Regions from separate parts of the Cryobacterium sp. TmT2-59 genome, predicted to be linked through region 1. Evidence: predicted binding sites of a transcription regulator. Region 1 holds the regulator's gene; the other holds the start of a gene.
The links. The regulator LexA, encoded in region 1, represses DNA repair genes until DNA is damaged. The targets are predictions, from matches to a motif close to TCGAACANNTGTTCGA.
Positions count from the first base shown of each region.

Region 2: the regulator LexA is predicted to act here: its motif matches at 6,904-6,919, upstream of E3T24_RS10010 (HNH endonuclease signature motif containing protein).

Region 1 covers NZ_SOGM01000102.1:50,517-59,928, forward strand. Annotated here, with positions in the region: gene miaB (tRNA (N6-isopentenyl adenosine(37)-C2)-methylthiotransferase MiaB) at 1-952, shown strand, start outside; gene miaA (tRNA (adenosine(37)-N6)-dimethylallyltransferase MiaA) at 1,062-2,009, shown strand; gene dapF (diaminopimelate epimerase) at 2,021-2,902, shown strand; gene E3T24_RS16770 (methyltransferase) at 2,933-3,556, opposite strand; gene hflX (GTPase HflX) at 3,598-5,136, shown strand; gene E3T24_RS16780 (methylenetetrahydrofolate reductase) at 5,345-6,298, shown strand; gene lexA (transcriptional repressor LexA) at 6,295-6,999, opposite strand; gene E3T24_RS16790 (LysM peptidoglycan-binding domain-containing protein) at 7,285-7,710, shown strand; gene E3T24_RS16795 (histidinol-phosphate transaminase) at 7,724-8,812, shown strand; gene hisB (imidazoleglycerol-phosphate dehydratase HisB) at 8,840-9,412, shown strand, end outside.
Region 2 covers NZ_SOGM01000058.1:143,514-152,925, forward strand. Annotated here, with positions in the region: gene E3T24_RS09985 (DUF4194 domain-containing protein) at 1-695, opposite strand, end outside; gene E3T24_RS09990 (DUF3375 domain-containing protein) at 685-2,190, opposite strand; gene E3T24_RS09995 (heavy metal translocating P-type ATPase) at 2,262-4,478, opposite strand; gene E3T24_RS10000 (heavy-metal-associated domain-containing protein) at 4,614-4,874, opposite strand; gene E3T24_RS10005 (hypothetical protein) at 4,991-5,299, shown strand; gene E3T24_RS10010 (HNH endonuclease signature motif containing protein) at 5,309-6,883, opposite strand; gene E3T24_RS10015 (methyltransferase) at 6,989-7,459, opposite strand; gene cls (cardiolipin synthase) at 7,580-9,034, shown strand; gene E3T24_RS10025 (cation-transporting P-type ATPase) at 9,056-9,412, shown strand, end outside.

The DNA of each region.
Region 1 (9,412 bases):
GCTCGGCCAGAACGTCAACTCCTACGGGGTTGAATTCGGCGATCGCCTCGCGTTCGGCAAACTACTGCGCGCGGCCGGCAAGATCGAGGGGCTGGAACGCATCCGTTTCACCAGCCCCCACCCGGCCGCCTTCACCGACGACGTGATCGACGCCATGGCCGAGACGCCGGCGGTCATGCCGCAGCTGCACATGCCCCTGCAGTCCGGGTCGGACCGGGTGCTGAAGGCCATGCGACGGTCCTACCGCTCCGCGCGGTTCCTCGGCATCCTCGACCGGGTGCGTGCGCAAATGCCGCACGCCGCCATCAGCACGGACATCATCGTGGGCTTCCCCGGGGAGACCGAGGAAGACTTCCAGGAGACCCTGCGGGTCGTGGAACTGGCCCGGTTCGCCACCGCGTTCACCTTCCAGTACTCGATCCGCCCCGGCACGCCGGCCGCGACCATGGCCGAGCAGGTTCCCAAGGAGGTCGTGCAGGACCGGTACGAGCGTCTGGCCGCCCTGCAGGAGCGCATCTCGTGGGAAGAGAACCAGGCCCAGATCGGCCGTGAGGTCGAGCTGCTCGTGGCCAACGGCGAAGGCCGCAAGGACTCCGACACCCACCGGCTGAGCGGGCGCGCCCCCGACAGCCGCCTGGTGCACTTCGACGTGCCGGACGGATCGGAACTGCCGCGCCCGGGCGACCTCGTCACCGTGACGGTGACCCAGGCCGCGCCGTTCCACCTGATCGCGGACTCCAGCGACGGCGCGCCGCTGCGCATCCGCCGCACCATCGCCGGCGACGCCTGGGACCGCATTCAGGCCGAGGCCTGCGGCGTGCCCAGCCACGGCGGGGCCTCCGGCGGGGCCGGCGCGGTCTCCCTCGGGCTGCCCACCCTGCGGGTGGGCTCGCCCGCGGCCACCGGGTCCAGCACCACGCCCATCTACGACGTCACCGACGGGGAGCGCTAGGCGGGTGCCGGGCCCGAAGCCCGGAACCGTCACCGGTCCAGCCGTCACCGACGCAGCCGGCGCCGACCCGGCCGGCACGGGCACGGCGCCCGCCGTCGACCCGACGCTCATCGTCATCGTCGGCCCCACCGGCACGGGCAAGTCCGAGTTGTCCCTCGACCTCGCCGCGCGACTGGCCGAGACCGGGCGGCCCGCGGAGATCGTGAACGCCGACGCCATGCAGCTCTACCGCGGCATGGACATCGGCACCGCGAAACTGCCGGTGGCCGACCGTCGCGGCATCCCGCACCACCTGCTCGACGTTCTCGCGGTGACCGACGAGGCCACCGTGGCCCGGTACCAGACCGAAGCCCGCGCCGCGATCACCGACATCGTGGGGCGCGGCCGGGTGCCCATCCTGGTCGGCGGATCGGGCCTCTACGTGTCGAGCGTGGTCTACGACTTCCGATTCCCCGGAACCGATTCCGAGCTGCGGGCCCGGTTCGAGGCCGAACTCACCGCGCAGGGACCCGGGGCCCTCTACACCCGGCTGAAGGCCGTCGACCCGGATGCCGCGGCCCGGATCGGCGCCAGCAACGGGCGGCGCCTCGTTCGTGCGCTCGAGGTAGTCGAAATCACCGGGGCCCCGCACACCGCGGCGCTGCCCGACGCCCCCGTGTACTGGATGCCCGCGCTCACACTCGGGCTGCGCGCACCCCGGGCCGAACTCACCCCGCGGCTCGACGCGCGGGTCGAACGGATGTGGGCGGACGGGCTCGTCGACGAGGTCGAGGGCCTGATCCCGGCCGGGATCGAAACCGGCGTGACCGCCAGCCGCGCCATCGGCTACGCGCAGGCGCTCGGCCAGCTCACCGGCACCCTCACCCGGTCGGAGGCCATCGAGACGACCCAGCAGATCACCCGCCGGTACGCCCGTCGCCAGGTGTCCTGGTTCAAGCGGTCCCCGCAGACGCACTGGATCGACGCGTCGGCCCCCGATCGGCTGGACCGCGCGCTCGCGCGCCTGGCCGACCCGGCCCGGCCCGCCGAGCACTGGGCCGCGGACTCGCCGTCGTAAACTTGGTTCCCATGGGAACTGATCTGAACTTCACCAAGGGCCACGGCACCGGGAACGACTTCGTGCTCTTCGCCGACCCCGACGGGCAGATCGAGCTCACCCCGGACCAAATCCGGGCCGTCTGCGACCGCCGTTTCGGGATCGGCGGCGACGGCATCATCCGTGCCGTGCGCTCCCGCAGCCTGCCCGCCGGGGCGGCGGCCCTCGCCGAGGACGACCAGGCGGAATGGTTCATGGACTACTGGAACGCCGACGGCACGGTCTCGGAGATGTGCGGCAACGGCATCCGGGTCTACACCCGGTTCCTGGTCGAGCAGGGTCTGGCCGTTCTCGAACGCGGTGAGACGCTCAGCATCGGCACCCGCGGGGGCGTGCGCGATGTGCAGCGCGGCGCCGCCGGCTATCAGGTTGACCTCGGCCGGTGGCGGCTCGACGGTGGAGAGCCGCTCGTTCGAGCCAGGAACCTTCCCGTCGCCCGGCCCGGCCTGGGCATCAACGTGGGCAACCCGCACGTCGTCGTCGCCCTCGCGGACGAAGACGAGCTGCTGGGCGCCGACCTGACCGTCGTGCCCCAGCTCGATCCCGCCCCGGCCGCCGGAGCGAACGTCGAATTCGTGCTGCCCGGCGACCCGCTCGTCGTGAACGGGGTCGGACGCATCCGGATGCGCGTGCACGAGCGCGGCAGCGGCGAGACGCTGTCCTGCGGCACGGGCGCCGCGGCCGCCGCCCTGGCCACCCGGCACTGGGCCGGCGCCGGGGCCCCCCACCAGTGGCAGATCGAGGTCACCGGGGGAGTGCTGGGCGTGCGCATGTTCCCGACCGAAGACGGCGAGCACGTCTCCCTGTCGGGCCCCGCGGAGCTCGTCTTCGACGGGGTCTTCCGCCTGAACTGAGTCGCCGCCTGAACTGACCTGCGCGGCGCGCTAGCGGGGCTGCTCGGCCTGCCGCTGGACCCGAAGCACGCGGAAGCCCTTGCTGATGGCCCGGCGAGACGTGGTGAATTCCGAAGGAAGGTCGCCGTCGAGCCAGCGCTGCAGGGAATCGGAGCCGAGGTTGCGCTGCACGACCAGCCAGGCATCCGAGTCCGGCTCCAAACGCGGCAACCAGGTGCGCAGCATCGAGTGCAGCTCGGTCTTGCCGACCCGGATCGGCGGGTTGGACCAGATGGTGCGGAAACTGACGTGGGCGGGAACCTGCTCGGGCAGGACCGCCGTGACGTTGGTGAGGCCCAGCTTCTCGGCGTTCAGGCGCACCAGGTCGAGCGCGCGTTCGTTCACGTCGACGGCCCAGATCGTGGCGCGGGGCGAGGCGAGAGCCAGGTGCAGGCTGATCGGGCCCCAGCCGCAGCCCAGGTCGAGGAAGTCGCCCCCGGGCGGCGGGGTGGGCGCGTTGTTCAGCAGAACCTGGGTGCCGGTGTCGATGTGGTCGGGGCTGAAGACGGAATTGGCGGTGGTCAGCTCGCGTTCCTGGCCTCCCAGTTGTACGCTCACCTGACGGAGTTTGAGGGTGCTGTCGGGTGCCGGGGTGAAATAGTGGTCGGAAGGCATAAAGGGAACTTATCCTGCTTCGAGGAACTAATGTTAAAGCAATGACTGAGTCAAACTTGCCAGGCGACACCGACGACGTGGTCGCACGCGTCCTCGCCAGCGCCGACAGCAAAGCCGCCGGATACTCACTGTTCCGCAGCGGCAGCGCGCAGGCCCTGCAGGCCGAATCCGCCGAGTCGCACGACGGTGAGGGCCACGACGGCGCGCAGCTCGACCGGGAAGACCGCAACGCCCTGCGCCGGGTGCCCAGCCTCTCCACCGAGCTCGAGGACGTCACCGAGGTCGAATACCGCCAGCTGCGGCTGGAGAACGTGGTGCTGATCGGGCTGTACACCCACGGCACCGTCGCCGACGCCGAGAACTCGATGCGGGAACTCGCTGCGCTGGCCGAAACCGCCGGCGCGACCGTGCTCGACGGCCTGATGCAGCGCCGGTCCAAGCCGGACGCCAGCACCTACCTCGGCAAGGGCAAGGCCGAAGAGGTGGCCGGCATCGTCAAGGCGATGGGCGCCGACACAGTCATCGCCGACACCGAGCTCGCGCCCAGCCAGCGCCGCGCGCTCGAGGACGTCGTCAAGGTCAAGGTCATCGACCGCACCGCCGTGATCCTCGACATTTTCAGCCAGCACGCGAAGAGCCGTGAGGGCAAGGCACAGGTCGAACTGGCCCAGCTCGAATACCTCCTGCCGCGCCTGCGCGGCTGGGGCGACTCCATGTCCCGCCAGGCCGGTGGACAGGTCGGCGGCGCGGGCGCCGGCATGGGCTCGCGCGGCCCCGGTGAGACCAAGATCGAACTCGACCGCCGCCGCATCCACACCCGGATGTCCCGGCTGCGCAAGCAGATCCTCGAGATGAAACCCGCCCGCGAAGCCAAGCGGGCCAACCGCAAGCGCAACGCCGTGCCATCCGTTGCCATCGTCGGCTACACGAACGCCGGCAAGTCGAGCCTGCTCAACCGCATCACCCGGGCGGGCGTGCTCGTCGAAAACTCCCTCTTCGCCACCCTGGACGCCACCGTGCGCAAGTCCACGACGGCCGACGGGCGCCTGTACACCCTGACCGACACCGTCGGTTTCGTGCGCAACCTGCCCCACCAGCTGGTGGAGGCGTTCCGGTCCACTCTCGAAGAGGTCGCCGACGCCGAGGTCATCGTGCACGTCGTCGACGGTTCACACCCGGACCCGTCGAGCCAGCTGTCGACGGTGCGCGAGGTGATCGGCGAGGTCGGCGCACGGGAGATCCCCGAAGTGGTGGTCTTCAACAAGAGCGACCTGATCAGCGACGACGACCGGCTCGTGCTGCGCGGCCTCTGGCCCCAGGGCATCTTCGTGTCGGCGCGGAGCGGCGAGGGCATCGAGGAACTGCTCGCCGAGATCTCCGACCTGCTTCCTCGACCCGGCATCCGGCTGGACCTGCTCATCCCCTACGAGCACGGCGACCTGATCGCCCTGCTGCACGACCAGGGGCAGGTGCTCGCGACCGAGTACGCCGAGACGGGCACCCGGGTCACGGCCCTCGTGACGGCCGAGATCCAGCCGCAGTTCGCGGATTTCGTCGTGCTGCCCGCCGTCACCGACTGACCGCGTCACAATCCGTCACCGACTGGCGACGTCCCGCGCGGCGTTGTTAGAGTGTCTCCAATCGTTGCCGCCGAGGTCTGTCCTCGGTGGCATGGAGCGACAGCCGAGCCCGGCGCCCGCCCGCGAACACCCGCCAGGCGCGCCCGGCGGTCCGCGGCCGCCCGGCCAGCCCAGTGCCTGGCACTGGCTTCTGTCGAATGAGGAACACATGTCCACCACTTCGGAGCCCGACTGCGGGAGGATCCCGTTCTCTTTCGAGCTGTATCCACCGAGATCGGATGCCGCCGCAACCGCCCTGCACGCGACCATCGCCACCATGGCCTCGGCCGGGCCGGACTTCATCTCGGTGACCTATGGGGCGAACGGGTCCTCCCGCAGCTCCTCGCTCGAGGTGCTCACCCACATCCTGAAGACCACGACGGTCGATCCGATGGCCCACCTCACCTGCGTGGGCTCGTCCAGCCTGGAGGCGAGCCGGCTGATCCGCGAATTCCTGGATGCCGGCGTGCGCAGCTTCCTCGCCCTGCGCGGGGACCCGCCCGAGGGCGCCGGCGAGGGCGAGGCGTTCCTCGGCGACCTGGGCAGCGCGGCGGAACTGGTGCAGCTGATCCACCGGGTGCAGGCGGAGCGGGTGCCCTATCGGGAGACGGTCATCCCCGGCATCCCGGGCGCCCGGGCGGTGAAGACCGAACGGGAGAAGGTGCGTATCGCCGTCGCCGCGTTCCCGAATGGTCACCCGCGGTCACGGTCCACCTCGCAGGACATCGACACCCTGCTGGCCAAGCAGGCCGCCGGGGCGAACCTCGCCATCACCCAGCTGTTCTTCCACGCCGACCACTATCTGAGCTTCATCCAGCGGGCCCGGACGGCCGGGGTCGAATTCCCCATCCTGCCCGGGATCATGCCGGTCACCAGTCCGGCCCGGCTGCGCCGCATCCTCGAGCTCTCCGGCGAGGAGCTGCCCTCCGAGCTGGCCATCCAGCTCGAAGTGGAGCCGACCCGGGAGGGACAGCGGGAGATCGGCACCCGTCACGCCACCGACCTCGCCCGTGAGCTGATCGCGGGCGGCGCCCCCGGCCTCCACCTGTATGCCTTCAACCAGGCCGACACCGTTCTCGCCGTTCTGGCCGGGGCCGGTCTGATCAAACCCGTCCTCGGTTAGACGGAGCGCAGGACGGCGACGACCTTGCCGAGGATCTCGGCGTGGTCGCCGACGATAGGTTCGAAATTGGAGTTCCGCGGGAGCAGCCAGGTGTGACCATCGCGCTGGCGGAAGACCTTGACGGTGGCTTCGTTGTCGAGCATGGCGGCGACGATCTCGCCGTTCTCCGCCGTCTTCTGCTGACGCACCACGACCCAGTCGCCGTCCATGATGGCCGCGTCGATCATGGATTCGCCCGCGACCTTGAGCATGAACAGCTCGCCCTTGCCCACCAGCTGGCGGGGGAGCGGGAAGATCTCGTCGATCTGCTGTTCCGCGGTGATCGGGATGCCGGCGGCGATGCGCCCGACGAGGGGGACCATCGCGGCGTCGCCCACCTGGGCGCCCGAGTGGAAGCTTTCCGTGCTGCTTGACGAGGCATCCTCGGGCGACTGCGGAATCTCGATCAGCACCTCGAGGGCGCGGGGGCGATTGGGGTCCCGGCGGAGGTACCCGCTCAGCTCGAGCTGGTTGAGCTGGTGCGTGACGCTTGAGAGCGAGGACAGGCCGACGGCGTCGCCGATCTCGCGCATGCTCGGCGGGTAGCCGCGCTGGCTGACCGAGCGCTGAATGACGTCCATGATCGCGAGCTGTTTCTCGCTCAGGCTCTTGCGCCGTCTCGTCCCGCTTTTTTCGCGGGGGCCGCTGGGGTCTTGGGCCACGATTGTCGCTCCTCGTCTCGGGCTGCGCGCGGCCCCGGTAGGCGGTGATCACCGGGCCGCGAGCGAATGTCGGGGGTGCCTGATTGTGTTGCAACCAGACACTCGAAACTGTATCCACCTCCGCGCGGATAGACAAACATTCATTCGAGTGTGTCGCAAGTTTTTTTGAGGAATTTCTTCAAAAGGGCTTGATTGTTCGAATAATCGAATATACATTCGGAACATAGGTTCGCATCCGGCTCTCCCGGCCGAGAGCCGGATGCGACTTAACACAGGAGGTTCGACATGAGCACTGCATTCACCATGAGTTCTGCCCTCGGTCTGAGCGGCGCACTCGATCTGAGCACCGCACCCGACGCGAGCGCCGCCCAGGGGCTGCGCGTCGCCACCGGGCGCAGCACCCTGCGCATCACCCGGCGCGGACGCATCGTCCTGACCATGCTGGTTTCGGTTCCGCTCGTCGCCACGGCACTGGCCGTCGCCCTCAACGGGGGCATCGCCGTCGCCGAGAATTCGAACGTGGGCGGTCGTGTCGCCACGGCCTTCGAGTACGTGACCGTCCAGTCCGGGCAGTCCCTGTGGGAGCTGGCCGAGACCGTCGCCCCGACCTCGGACCCGCGTGAGGTGATCGCGGAGATCGTCAGCCTCAATCAGCTGCCGTCCGACAGCGTGCAGCCCGGTCAGCGTCTCGCCCTGCCGAACGAGTACTGACCTTTTCAGTAATATGGGGGGAGTGACCAGTCTCAACGACCTGCCCCTCCGTGACAATCTGCGCGGACTCACTCCCTACGGGGCGCCCCAGCTTCATGTTCCGGTGGCCTTGAACGTGAACGAGAACACGCACGGCATCCCCGCCGCGGTGGCCGACGACATCGCCGCGGCCCTCGCCGTGGCCATCCGCACGGTCAACCGGTACCCGGACCGCGAGTTCACCGAACTGCGGGACTCCCTGGCCCGCTACCTCGGGCACGGGTTGACCCGGAACAACATCTGGGCGGCCAACGGCTCCAACGAGGTGCTGCAGCAGGTGCTGCAGGCGTTCGGCGGCCCCGGCCGCTCCGTTCTGGGCTTCGCGCCGACCTACTCGATGTATTCCCTGCTCGCCTCCGGCACCGGAACCCGCTGGATCGCCGGCGGTCGCGACGCTGACTTCGAACTGTCCCCGGCCACGGCCGTCGAATGGGTCGACCGGGTGGCACCGGACCTCGTCTTCCTGTGCTCCCCGAACAACCCCACCGGCACCCCCCTCTCCCTGGAGACGATCGAGGCCGTCTACAACGCGACCGACGGAATCGTCGTGGTCGACGAGGCCTACGCCGAGTTCGGTCCGGATGGCTCGCCCAGCGCGATGAGCCTGCTGCCCGGGCGCGAGCGTCTGCTCGTGTCCCGCACCATGAGCAAGGCCTTCGCCTTCGCCGGGGCCCGCGTCGGCTACCTCGCGGCCGACCCGGCTGTGACGGATGCCCTGCGCCTGGTTCGCCTGCCGTACCACCTGTCTGCGCTCACCCAGGCGGCCGCGGTGGCCGCCCTGGCGCACACGCCGGAGATGCTCGCCATGGTCGACGACATCCGTGGCCAGCGGGACCGGCTCGTCAGCGAACTCGCCCGCCTCGGCTACACCCCCCTCCGCAGCTCGAGCAACTTCGTTCTCTTCGGCGGCGTGGAGGACCCGCGGGCGACCTTCGAGGCGCTCCTGGCCCTGGGCATCCTCGTGCGCGACATCGGGATCAGCGGTCACCTCCGCGTCACGGCGGGCACCGAGGCCGAGACCACGGCCTTCCTCGAGGCCCTCGAGGGCCTCGGACGGCAGTGAACACCCCGGGCCAATAAACTAAACGGCATGAGCTTCTCTTCAGCGTCCACCTCGCCCCGCTTCGCCCACCTGCAGCGTGAGACGAGCGAGTCCAGCATCGACCTGTCGCTCAACCTCGACGGCACCGGTGAATCCGACATCCAGACATCCGTGCCGTTCTACGACCATCTGCTCACCGCGTTCGCCAAGCACTCCCTGACCGACCTCACCGTGCGCGCCCGCGGCGACATCGACATCGACGTGCACCACACGGTGGAGGACGTCGGTATCCTGCTGGGCCAGGCCATCAAGCAGGCCCTCGGTGACAAATCCGGCATCTCCCGCTACGGCGACGCCCTCGTGCCCCTCGACGAGGCCCTCGTGCAGGCGGTCGTCGACATCTCCGGCCGCCCCTACCTTGTGCACACGGGAGAGCCGGACGGCTTCGAGTACCACCTGATCGGCGGCCACTTCACCGGGTCGATGGTGCGTCACGTGTTCGAGGCGATCGCCTTCAACGCCGGCCTGACCGTGCACGTGACCGTGCAGGGCGGCCGCGACCCGCACCACATCGCCGAGGCCGAGTTCAAGGCCTTCGCCCGCGCCTTCCGGCAGGCCAAG
Region 2 (9,412 bases), on a different contig from region 1:
TCGGGCAGGGTCTCGGTCAGGTCGGTGGAGTCGGCCGACGGATCGAATTCGGCGTCCAGGGCGTTCTGCGCCACCAGCCATTCGAGCAATTCGTTCAGCCGCTCCACCGGCAGCAGCACCTCGATCACGGCCGAGATGCGGAACCGGTCAGGGTCGCTGGTCTTCAGCAGCACCCGAGCCTTCGCGAGGCTGTCCACCGCGGCCGCGGCCTTGCGGGCGTCGCCCGAGCGGTCGGTGGCGTGCTCGGGGCGGAAATGGGCGACATTCTCGACCAGGTTGTCCCGATCCACGATCACGATCTCGTGGCCGTTGGCGCGCTCGCTGCGGAACCGCTGGCGCAGCAGCACCAGCAGGATCGTTTCCTCCCGCGTGTACGACACGTCGTGCAGGAGGGTCGGGAAACGGTCGCCGCCCTCGGACACGGCCTGCCGTTTGAAGGCCACCTCGTAGTGCAGGTCCACGTGCAGGTCGAGGAAGACGTCGTTCAGACGCGACTTGAGCAGCTTCCGAGACGCCAGCAGCGTCTGCCATTCCGCCGGCTGCAGGGCCGCGGAGATGTAGCGGTGCTTCATCAGCAGCACCAGCGTGCGGCGCTGCTCGACGGTGAGCCCACCCTCGTCGCCCTCGAACTGCGAGAAGCTGCGCGCCTCCTCCTCCGGGGCAAGGTCAGTGTCGTCGGTCAGCTCAGTCGTCATTGTCAGATCCATAGTTCAGGGCGGACAGCGCCGCGGTTTCGTCCTCGTTCAAAATGATGCGCGGCACGTCGAAGCTGCGGCTGGAGCCGTCGGGCCGCACCGTCTCGAACCGTTCGAGGGTCACGGCGCGGCTGACCGCGTCGATCTGGGTGGCGATCTGCAGCATCCCCAGGATTTCGACCGGGCGACGCAGGTTCGGGTCCAGGTCGTTGAAAGCGTCGCCGACGGATGCCGCGTCCCCGGTGCTGAAGGCCGTCACGATGGCGTCGCGCAGCTCCCCCAGCAGCGGGCCGCCCTGCTTGCGCATGTCGTCCAGGCTCGGCGGCGGCGGGGCATCCTCGGAGACGTCGACCAGGGCCGGCGGCGGCAGGTGCGCGCCGGGGTCGTAGAACCGTTCCCTGAGGTGCTCGACGTCGAGCGTGCCCGGCATGAGTTCGGCGGTCACCGTGGACCGGGGCCCGGCGGACTGCATCCAGGTGGCGAGCTCCTTGTTGATCTCCCGCAGCAGGCGTTCCAGTTCGCGGTCCTTGACCACGTCGTGGTTGACGATGTGTTCCCGCAGGGTGGTCGTCAGCCCGTTGCGCTGGGTCAGGACGTCATCGATCCCCTTGCGGATCAGTCGCACGGTTCCCATGAAGCCGATCCGGTCGTTCTTCGTGAGCGAGAGGGCGAAGGGGTGCAGCAGGATCGTCTCGAGGTCGGTCTTCAGTTCCAGGAGCAGCTCATCGTTGCGCAGCAGGGTGAAGGCCCCCTCGAAGGCGCGACCCTCCGGGGTCGAGGACATCAGGGCATCCGTCTTGGACAGGTACTCGTCGAGCACCTCGCTGATCGGGCGCTCCTCGCCGCGGAAGTCGTTCACGATCTGCCGGTGCATGGCGGCGACCGACTCCTCAACCCGCTTGAAGTCGCTGGGCAGCTGGTTGATCAGGTCGATCAGGTTCGCGTACCCCTCGAACATCTGCTCGTTCGACACGGCCGCGATCTCCCCGCCGGCGGCGAGGCGGTCCCGTTCGCTCGTCCTCTCGGCGATCTCCTGGTCGAGCCGGCGGATGCGTTCGTCCCGGTCGGGGTTGGCCTGCGTGGCGCGGTGGCGCACGGTGTCGACGATCGTGGTCAGGCGGGACTCGCTGATCAGGGCTCGATCCCGCGACAGGCTGTCGACCAGGAGCAGCGCTTCGAGCGCGTGCGAGGTGAGGGAGTAGTGTTCTTCGTCGCCCTCGCCGGTCTCACGGTAGAGCCACTGGTCGTTCATCCACTGCACGCAGAGGGCACGGCCGTTTCGGCCGGGGACGTCGCTGCCGACCGAGCGCAGGTCGGCCAGGTAGGCGTCGACCTGGGTGTGCAGCAGGTCGGCCTGCACGCTGCGCCGGTCCCGGCTGAAGGAGGATTTGAAGACGGCAAGCACGAACGGCGCCCACTTGCGGTCCAGCAGGCGCAGGGTGGGTTTGTCGAATGCTTCGCGCACCCGCGCCAGTTCGCCCGCGATTTCGCTCATGGTGGAGGTTCCTTTCTCGGGCCTCCTCAACCGTAGTCGCACCGGCCCGCCGGTCGGCACGCCGGGCGCTGCTACGCGCCCGGCGTGAGACCGCGGAACCCGCGCAGGCGCAGGCTGTTGCTCACCACGAAGACCGACGACAGGGCCATGGCGCCGCCCGCGATCAGGGGATTCAGCAGCCCCAGCATGGCCAGCGGGATCGCGGCCACGTTGTAGGCGAACGCCCAGAACAGGTTGGCCTTGATCGTGGCGAGGGTGCGCCGGGACAGCCGGATGGCGTCGGCCGCCGCGATCAGGTCGCTCCTGACCAGGGTCAGGTCGCTGGCCTCGATGGCGACATCGGTTCCGGTTCCCATCGCGATGCCAAGGTCGGCGGTGGCCAGGGCCACCGCGTCGTTGACGCCGTCGCCCACCATCGCGACGACGCGTCCCTCACCCTGCAGGGCCCGGATGATCTCTGCTTTCTCGGCCGGGAGCACACCGGCGCGGACGTCCGTGATGCCGACCTCGGCGGCAACGGAGGCCGCGACGGTCTCGTTGTCGCCGGTGAGCAGCACGGGTCGGAGGCCGAGACGCCGGAACTCCGCGATCGCGGCGGCACTGGTGTTCTTGACTACGTCGGACACGGCCACGATCCCTCGCGCCTTGCCGTCCCAGGCCACGGCGACCGCGGTGCGGCCCTGGCCCTCGACGACGGCGAGCGCGGCGCGGAGCTCGGAGGGGAGGGTGATGGCCCACTGCTCGGTCAGCCAGCGCGGCCGCCCGACCAGCACGACCCGTCCCTCGATCAGCGCCTGCACGCCGAGCCCGTCGGTCGAGGCGAACGATTCGGGGGCCGGCAGCGCTCCGACCCGGTCGCGAGCACCGGACACGATGGCCTGGGCGATCGGATGCTCTGACCCGGTCTCCGCTGCTCCGGCGAGCGTGAGCAGTTCCTTCTCGTCGACGCCGGCCACGGGCACGGCCGCGACGAGCGTCATCCGGCCGGTCGTGACCGTGCCCGTCTTGTCCAGCACGATGGTGTCGACCCGGCGGGTCGATTCGAGGATCTGCGGCCCCTTGATCAGGATGCCCAGCTGGGCACCGCGCCCGGTGCCCACCAGCAGGGCGGTCGGGGTGGCCAGTCCGAGCGCGCACGGGCACGCGATGATCAGGGTCGCCACGGCCGCGGTGAACGCCACCACGGTGCCCGCGCCGAGCAGGAGCCACGCGACCAGGGTGGCCAGGGACAGCGCGATCACGATCGGCACGAAGATGGCCGAGACCCGGTCGGCGAGGCGCTGCACCTCGGCCTTGCCGGTCTGGGCCTGCTCGACCAAGCGGCCCAGCTGGGCGAGCTGGGTGTCCGCGCCGATGCGGGTGGCCCGCACGACCAGGCGGCCGCCCGAGTTCAGGGTGGCGCCGACGACGGCGTCGCCGGGGCCCACCTCGACCGGCACGGACTCGCCGGTGAGCATGCTGGCGTCGATCGCCGAGTTGCCGTCGACGACGGTGCCGTCCGTGGCGATCTTCTCGCCCGGACGCACCACGAACAGGTCGCCGACGACCAGGGACGAGGTCGGCACGGTGATCTCGTGGCCGTCCCGCAGGAGGGTCGTCTCCTTCGCCCCGAGTTCGAGCAGGGCCGTGAGTGCCGCGCCGGACTGTTTCTTTGCCCGAGCCTCGAAGTAGCGCCCGGCCAGGATGAACACGGTGACGGCGGAGGCGACCTCGAGGTAGATCTCGTCCGCTCCCCCACCCGGGCTCGCGGTGAAGCTGAAGGTCATGGTCATGCCGGGCATGCCGGCCATGCCGAAGAACAGGGCGTACAGGGACCAGCCGAGCGCGGCGAGCACGCCGATGCTGATCAGGGTGTCCATCGTCGCCGCGCCGTGGCGCAGGTTGGCCCACGCTGCGCGGTGGAACGGCCAGGCTCCCCAGACCGCGACCGGAGCCGCAAGGGTGAGGGCCAGCCACTGCCAGTTCGTGAACTGCAGCACCGGGATCATCGACATCAGCACGACCGGCGCGGCCAGGACACTGGACAGGATCAGCCGCCGGCGCAGGGCGGCCACCTCGAGGTCCTGCGCGGTGGGGGCTCCGGGAGCGTCGGGCTGCTCTGCCTGCGGCGGCCGCGGTCGGGCGGCGGTGTACCCGGTCTCCTCGATCACGGCGATGGCCTGGTCGACCGTGGTGCCTTCCGGTACGAAGAGGCTGGCCTTCTCGGTGGCGTAGTTGACCGACGCCTCGACGCCGGGCATGCGGTTCAGCTTCTTCTCGATCCGGGCCGCGCAGGACGCGCAGGTCATGCCCCCGACAAGGAGGTCGACCTGTTCACCGCGCGCCGGGCTCGAACCGGCTGGACGTGGACCAGCGGGGATCGGACCGGCAGGGATCGGACCGGCCGGTGTCGGACTCACGGGGACAGTGCTCACGGCGTCAGCTCAGACGGATTCTGAGACGAGCTCGTAGCCTGCCTCATCGATGGCGGCGGCGACGGCGACGGGATCGAGCGGACCTGTGCTGGCGACGGTGACCAGGGAGACGCCACCCGCCACGAGGTCCACGTCCACGCTCTCGGCGCCGCCGAGCTTCGACAGTTCTGCGGTCACGGCGGCGACGCAGTGCGAGCAGGTCATGCCCGAGACGTGGAGAGCGGTGGTCGTCGCGTCGTTCTGCTGGGTATTCTGCTGGGTTGTGAACATGGTTCAACTATACCCCCAGGGGGTACTGGCGGAATGAGAATCCGAGCGACCCTGGATCCGCTGCGTGGCTTTGTCCGTGTGAGACTGACAGCCAGGACTCGTGAAGGAGCAACACAGTGGACGACCCGCGCGCCAAAATGGAGGGCAACAACCTCCTCAATCTCGGAGCACCGCACCTCGACTGGTCGAAGACCCCCGGTCGCAGGCCCGGATTCTGGCTGTCTGCGGCCTGCGTCGTGCTCGCCGTCCTGCTCCCGTTCCCGGCCGCCATCGCCGCCGGGCTGGGTCTGTCGTTCGCGATGCAGGCATTCCAGGTGATTCCAGCGGGCGCCCGCGGGCGTGGGCTGGTGATCACGTCCCTGGCTCTGGCTTCGGCGACGATCCTGGTGGTCGTGGCCCGGACGATCGCAGCGATTCTCTTCTAGAACGCCTGCTCAGAAGGGCGGTGGGTCGACGTCCGCAGCGGGCTCCACAGGTTCGAACGGGACCGCCGGATCCGACCGGTAGTTCAAACCGCTCGGCGCCGTCCAGTCCAGCACTCCCCCGGCTTGCTGGGTCACCGTCCAGTTCGTCTGCGTCTTCAACCGATGATCCGGAGCACACAGGCACGCCAGATTGTCGTAACGGGTCTCCCCGGTGTGCTGCCACTCGTGACCGTGATCCACCTGGGCCCGCACCGCCGGCCGGGTGCAGCCCGGGAACCGGCAGGTCCCGTCCCGGATCTCGATCAGCCGCCGCAGGTCTTTCGGGACCCGGTACTGATCCCGGCCCACCGAGAGCATCACCCCCGTCTCCGGATGAACCAGGATCCGCGTGAAACTCGGCGCCCCCGCCGCCAGCAACCGGGCCGTCTCCGGATCGATCGGACCGTACCCCTCCAGCAGCCCCGGTTCCTCACTCTTGCCCAGCAGAGTCAGAACCGGCACGGTCACGTTCACCGTGGCCCGCACACCCCGGCCGAGGCCCGCCGGCGTCACCCCGTCGACCATCAGGTCCGCGAACACATCCGCCCGCAACTGCGCCAGGGTGCGCTCCTCGTCCAGCCCCTGCAGGCTCGCCGCCATGTCGCCCACCCGGGTGAATATGGCCTGAGCCACCGGCATCGGCTGATAACTGTGCAGCCAGCCCATGCCGTCCTGCGCGGGCTCGAGCACCAGAACCCGGTCGGCCTCGCACTTTCGCCGGCGCACCGTGATCGACTCCGGATGCGTCCGTTCCCGCACCCTTCGGGCCACCCGGTCGAACTGAGCCACCGTCACCCGCTCCGCGACCGGAAGCACCTCGGCCTCGAAACTCGCCCCGGCCTCCTCGGGCAGTGAATTGGCCTGCTCGATCAGCACCCGGGCATGCGCGTAACTGATCCGGCCGGCCGACAGAGCGTCCCGGGTCGCCATGAACGCCCCCGAGAGGGCCTCGCTCTTTGCGAGAAGATTCGACGCGGCCGCCTGCGACACATGGAGCGCGCAGGCCAACTCGGCGATCGCCGTGCGATGGGCGATCTCGAGCGCATCCCACCTTGACCCCAGCACACCCGCCGAGACCGCTGAATGCGGGCGGCCGACCTCGTCGTCAGCGTCGTCAGCGTCGTCAGCGTCGTCAGCGGTCACACCGTGCTCGACCGCCCGCGCGACCAGAGCGCGCCGGGTCCGCTCACGCTCCGCGTTCGCCTCGGTCTCGAAACACCAGGACCGCACGCGCTCCACCGCCTCGGCCCGCGCCGCGGACACGGATGCCAGCAGTCGATCGGCGGCCGCGGCCGCCCCGACCAACTCGGCCAGCATGCCGACCCGGCGGTCGAGGAACCGCAGTTCGCCCGCAGCCGGGCCGGCTGCCTGCAGACCGGTTGCGTACAAACCGGCATCGTCGAATTCCTCAACGTCGAAGAAGGCCTCGGCGTCGAACTCGAAGCCAGGACCGCCGGCGCTGTTCCGGAACGCCGGGCCGGTCAGGGTGTCGAACGCGGCCAGGGCGTCCAGCGTCGTGGTGCACTCATTTCTGAGGTTCTCCATGCGACCAGAATATCACGATCCAGAACACAGGTGTGAAATAATGTCAACTATTTACCGCTTAGTTTAGAACTGAACGACGATACTTTCACTCGGCGTCATCCCGGATCAGCGCGGCGAGCGCAGCCGGCCCACCGCCGGCAGGAAGCGTCCGATGTGGGCGCCGTACGCGGCGTAGTCCGGATGCTCGGCCACCAGCATCCGTTCCTCCCACCGGGCCTTGCCGGCCAGGAGCAGCAGGAGGGCAACCCAGGCCACCAGGTGCCAGACCGAGGCGCCGATCAGTGCAAGACCAAGCGCGCCCGCGATGAGTCCGGCATAGATCGGGCTCCGCATGAGCCCGTAGACGCCGGTGGTGACCAGGGGCGCGTGTTCACGCGGGACCGGGCTGGCCGTCAGCGCCGGACCGAGACCGACCACGCCCAGCACGGCCAGAACCGCGCCGGCCAGGCAGAGCGCGGCCGAGGCCACGGCGACGACAACGGTGACCGGCCACAGAGAACCGTGGGGCAGGAACGCCAGCGCCGCGAGCAGCACGAATTGTGCGGACACCAGGCCGACCGCGAGCGCGCGTTTCATGATTCGAGGCTCCGCCCGCGGGGTGCGTGCGGGCGCTATTGAGCGGGGCCGACCCGCGCTAGGTTCATGTCATCGACTGGCCGACGAACGGAAGAGAGTGCCGACGTGGACTCGCAACAGATGCCCCTGCTGATCGCGGTGCTCGCCGCCCTGGTCGACCTGGCGATCCGAATCGCCGCCATCATCGTCATACCGCGCAATCGGAAGCCGACCGCGGCGATGGCCTGGCTGCTGGCGCTCTTCCTGATCCCCTTCGGCATTCTGTTCTTCCTGCTCCTGGGCAGCTCCAAACTGCCGAAGAAAAGGATGGAGAAACAGGCCGAGATCAACAGGTCGATCGCCGACAGTGTCGCGGGCATGGACCTCACGGACGGCAGGACCGAGTGGCCGGACTGGTTCGCATCGGTGGTCACCCTCAACACCGGCCTCGGCGCCGTGCCACTCGTCGGCGGCAACACCGCGCACCTGATCGGCGACTACCGGGCCTCCATCGCCGCCATGACCGCCGAGATCGACGCCGCCACGACGTTCGTGCACGTGCAGTACTACATCGTGTCCCTGGACGACACGACGAAGGACTTCTTCGCCGCGATGGAGGCGGCCGTCAAGCGTGGGGTGACGGTTCGCCTCCTGGCGGACCACATCGCCTCGATCCGCACGGTCGGCCATGCGGCGACGTTCGCCGAGCTCGACCGAATCGGGGTGATGTGGAGCTTCATGCTGCCGGTGCAGCCGTTCAAGGGCAAATACCAGCGGCCCGACCTGCGCAACCACCGCAAGATCGTGGTCGTCGACGGGCGGGTGGGCTTCATGGGCTCTCAGAACCTGATCGATCGCAGCTATCTCTCCGCGAAGAACCTGAAACGCGGGCTCCAGTGGCAGGAGCTGGTGGTTCGGGTGACCGGGCCCGCCGTCAGCGGTATGAACGCCGTCTTCCTCTCCGACTGGTACAGCGAGACCGACGAGAAGCTGCTCGACGAACGGGTTCCCGCCGCCGCTGTTCCCCGTGACACGTCCCCGGAGGCCCTGGAGTGCCAGGTCGTCCCCAGCGGTCCGGGCTTCGAGGGCGAGAACAACCTGCGGCTCTTCCTCGCATCGCTCTACACCGCCCAGAAACGCATCATCATCACCAGTCCCTACTTCGTTCCCGACGAGGCCATGATGTACGCCATCACGTCGTCGTGCCAGCGCGGCCTGGAAGTGCAGCTCTTCGTGTCCGAGATCGGCGACCAGGGGCCCGTCTACCACGCCCAGCGTTCCTACTACGGCGCGCTCCTTCAGGCGGGCGTGCGCATCTGGCTGTATCCGGCGCCGTACATCCTGCACGCCAAGCACCTCTCCATCGATGAGGACGTGGCCGTGATCGGGTCGAGTAATATGGACATCCGTTCTTTCAGCCTCGACCTGGAGGTGTCGCTGCTGGTGCGCGGCGCTTCGTTCGTCGCCCAGATGCGGGAGGTCGAAGAGGGCTACCGGACGCTCAGCCGCGAACTCACCCTGGCGGACTGGAACCGGGAACCCGGGCGGGCCACGGCGCTGGACGGTCTCGCCCGGCTGACCTCGGCCCTGCAATGACCGGGTGAGGGGGGTTTCACCATGGCGGAGACAGGCGGGCTGACCTCGGAGGAAGCCGCACGACGGCTCGCCCAGGACGGCCCGAACCTGCTCCCCCGACTGGCCCGCCCCTCCCCCCTGCGCGAGCTCGCCCGCCAGTTCACGCACCTGCTCGCGCTCCTGCTCTGGGCGGCCGCCGGGCTCGCCCTCCTCGCCGGCACGCCCGTGCTGGCCGTCGCCATCGTGGTGGTGATCGTGTTCAACGCCGTCTTCGCGTTCGCCCAGGACTACCGGGCAGACCGGTCCACCGAGCGGCTGCGGGCACTGTTGCCCAGCAGCACCCGGGTGCGCCGGGACGGCCGCATGCGCACGATCGACCCCGTTGATCTTGTGCGCGAT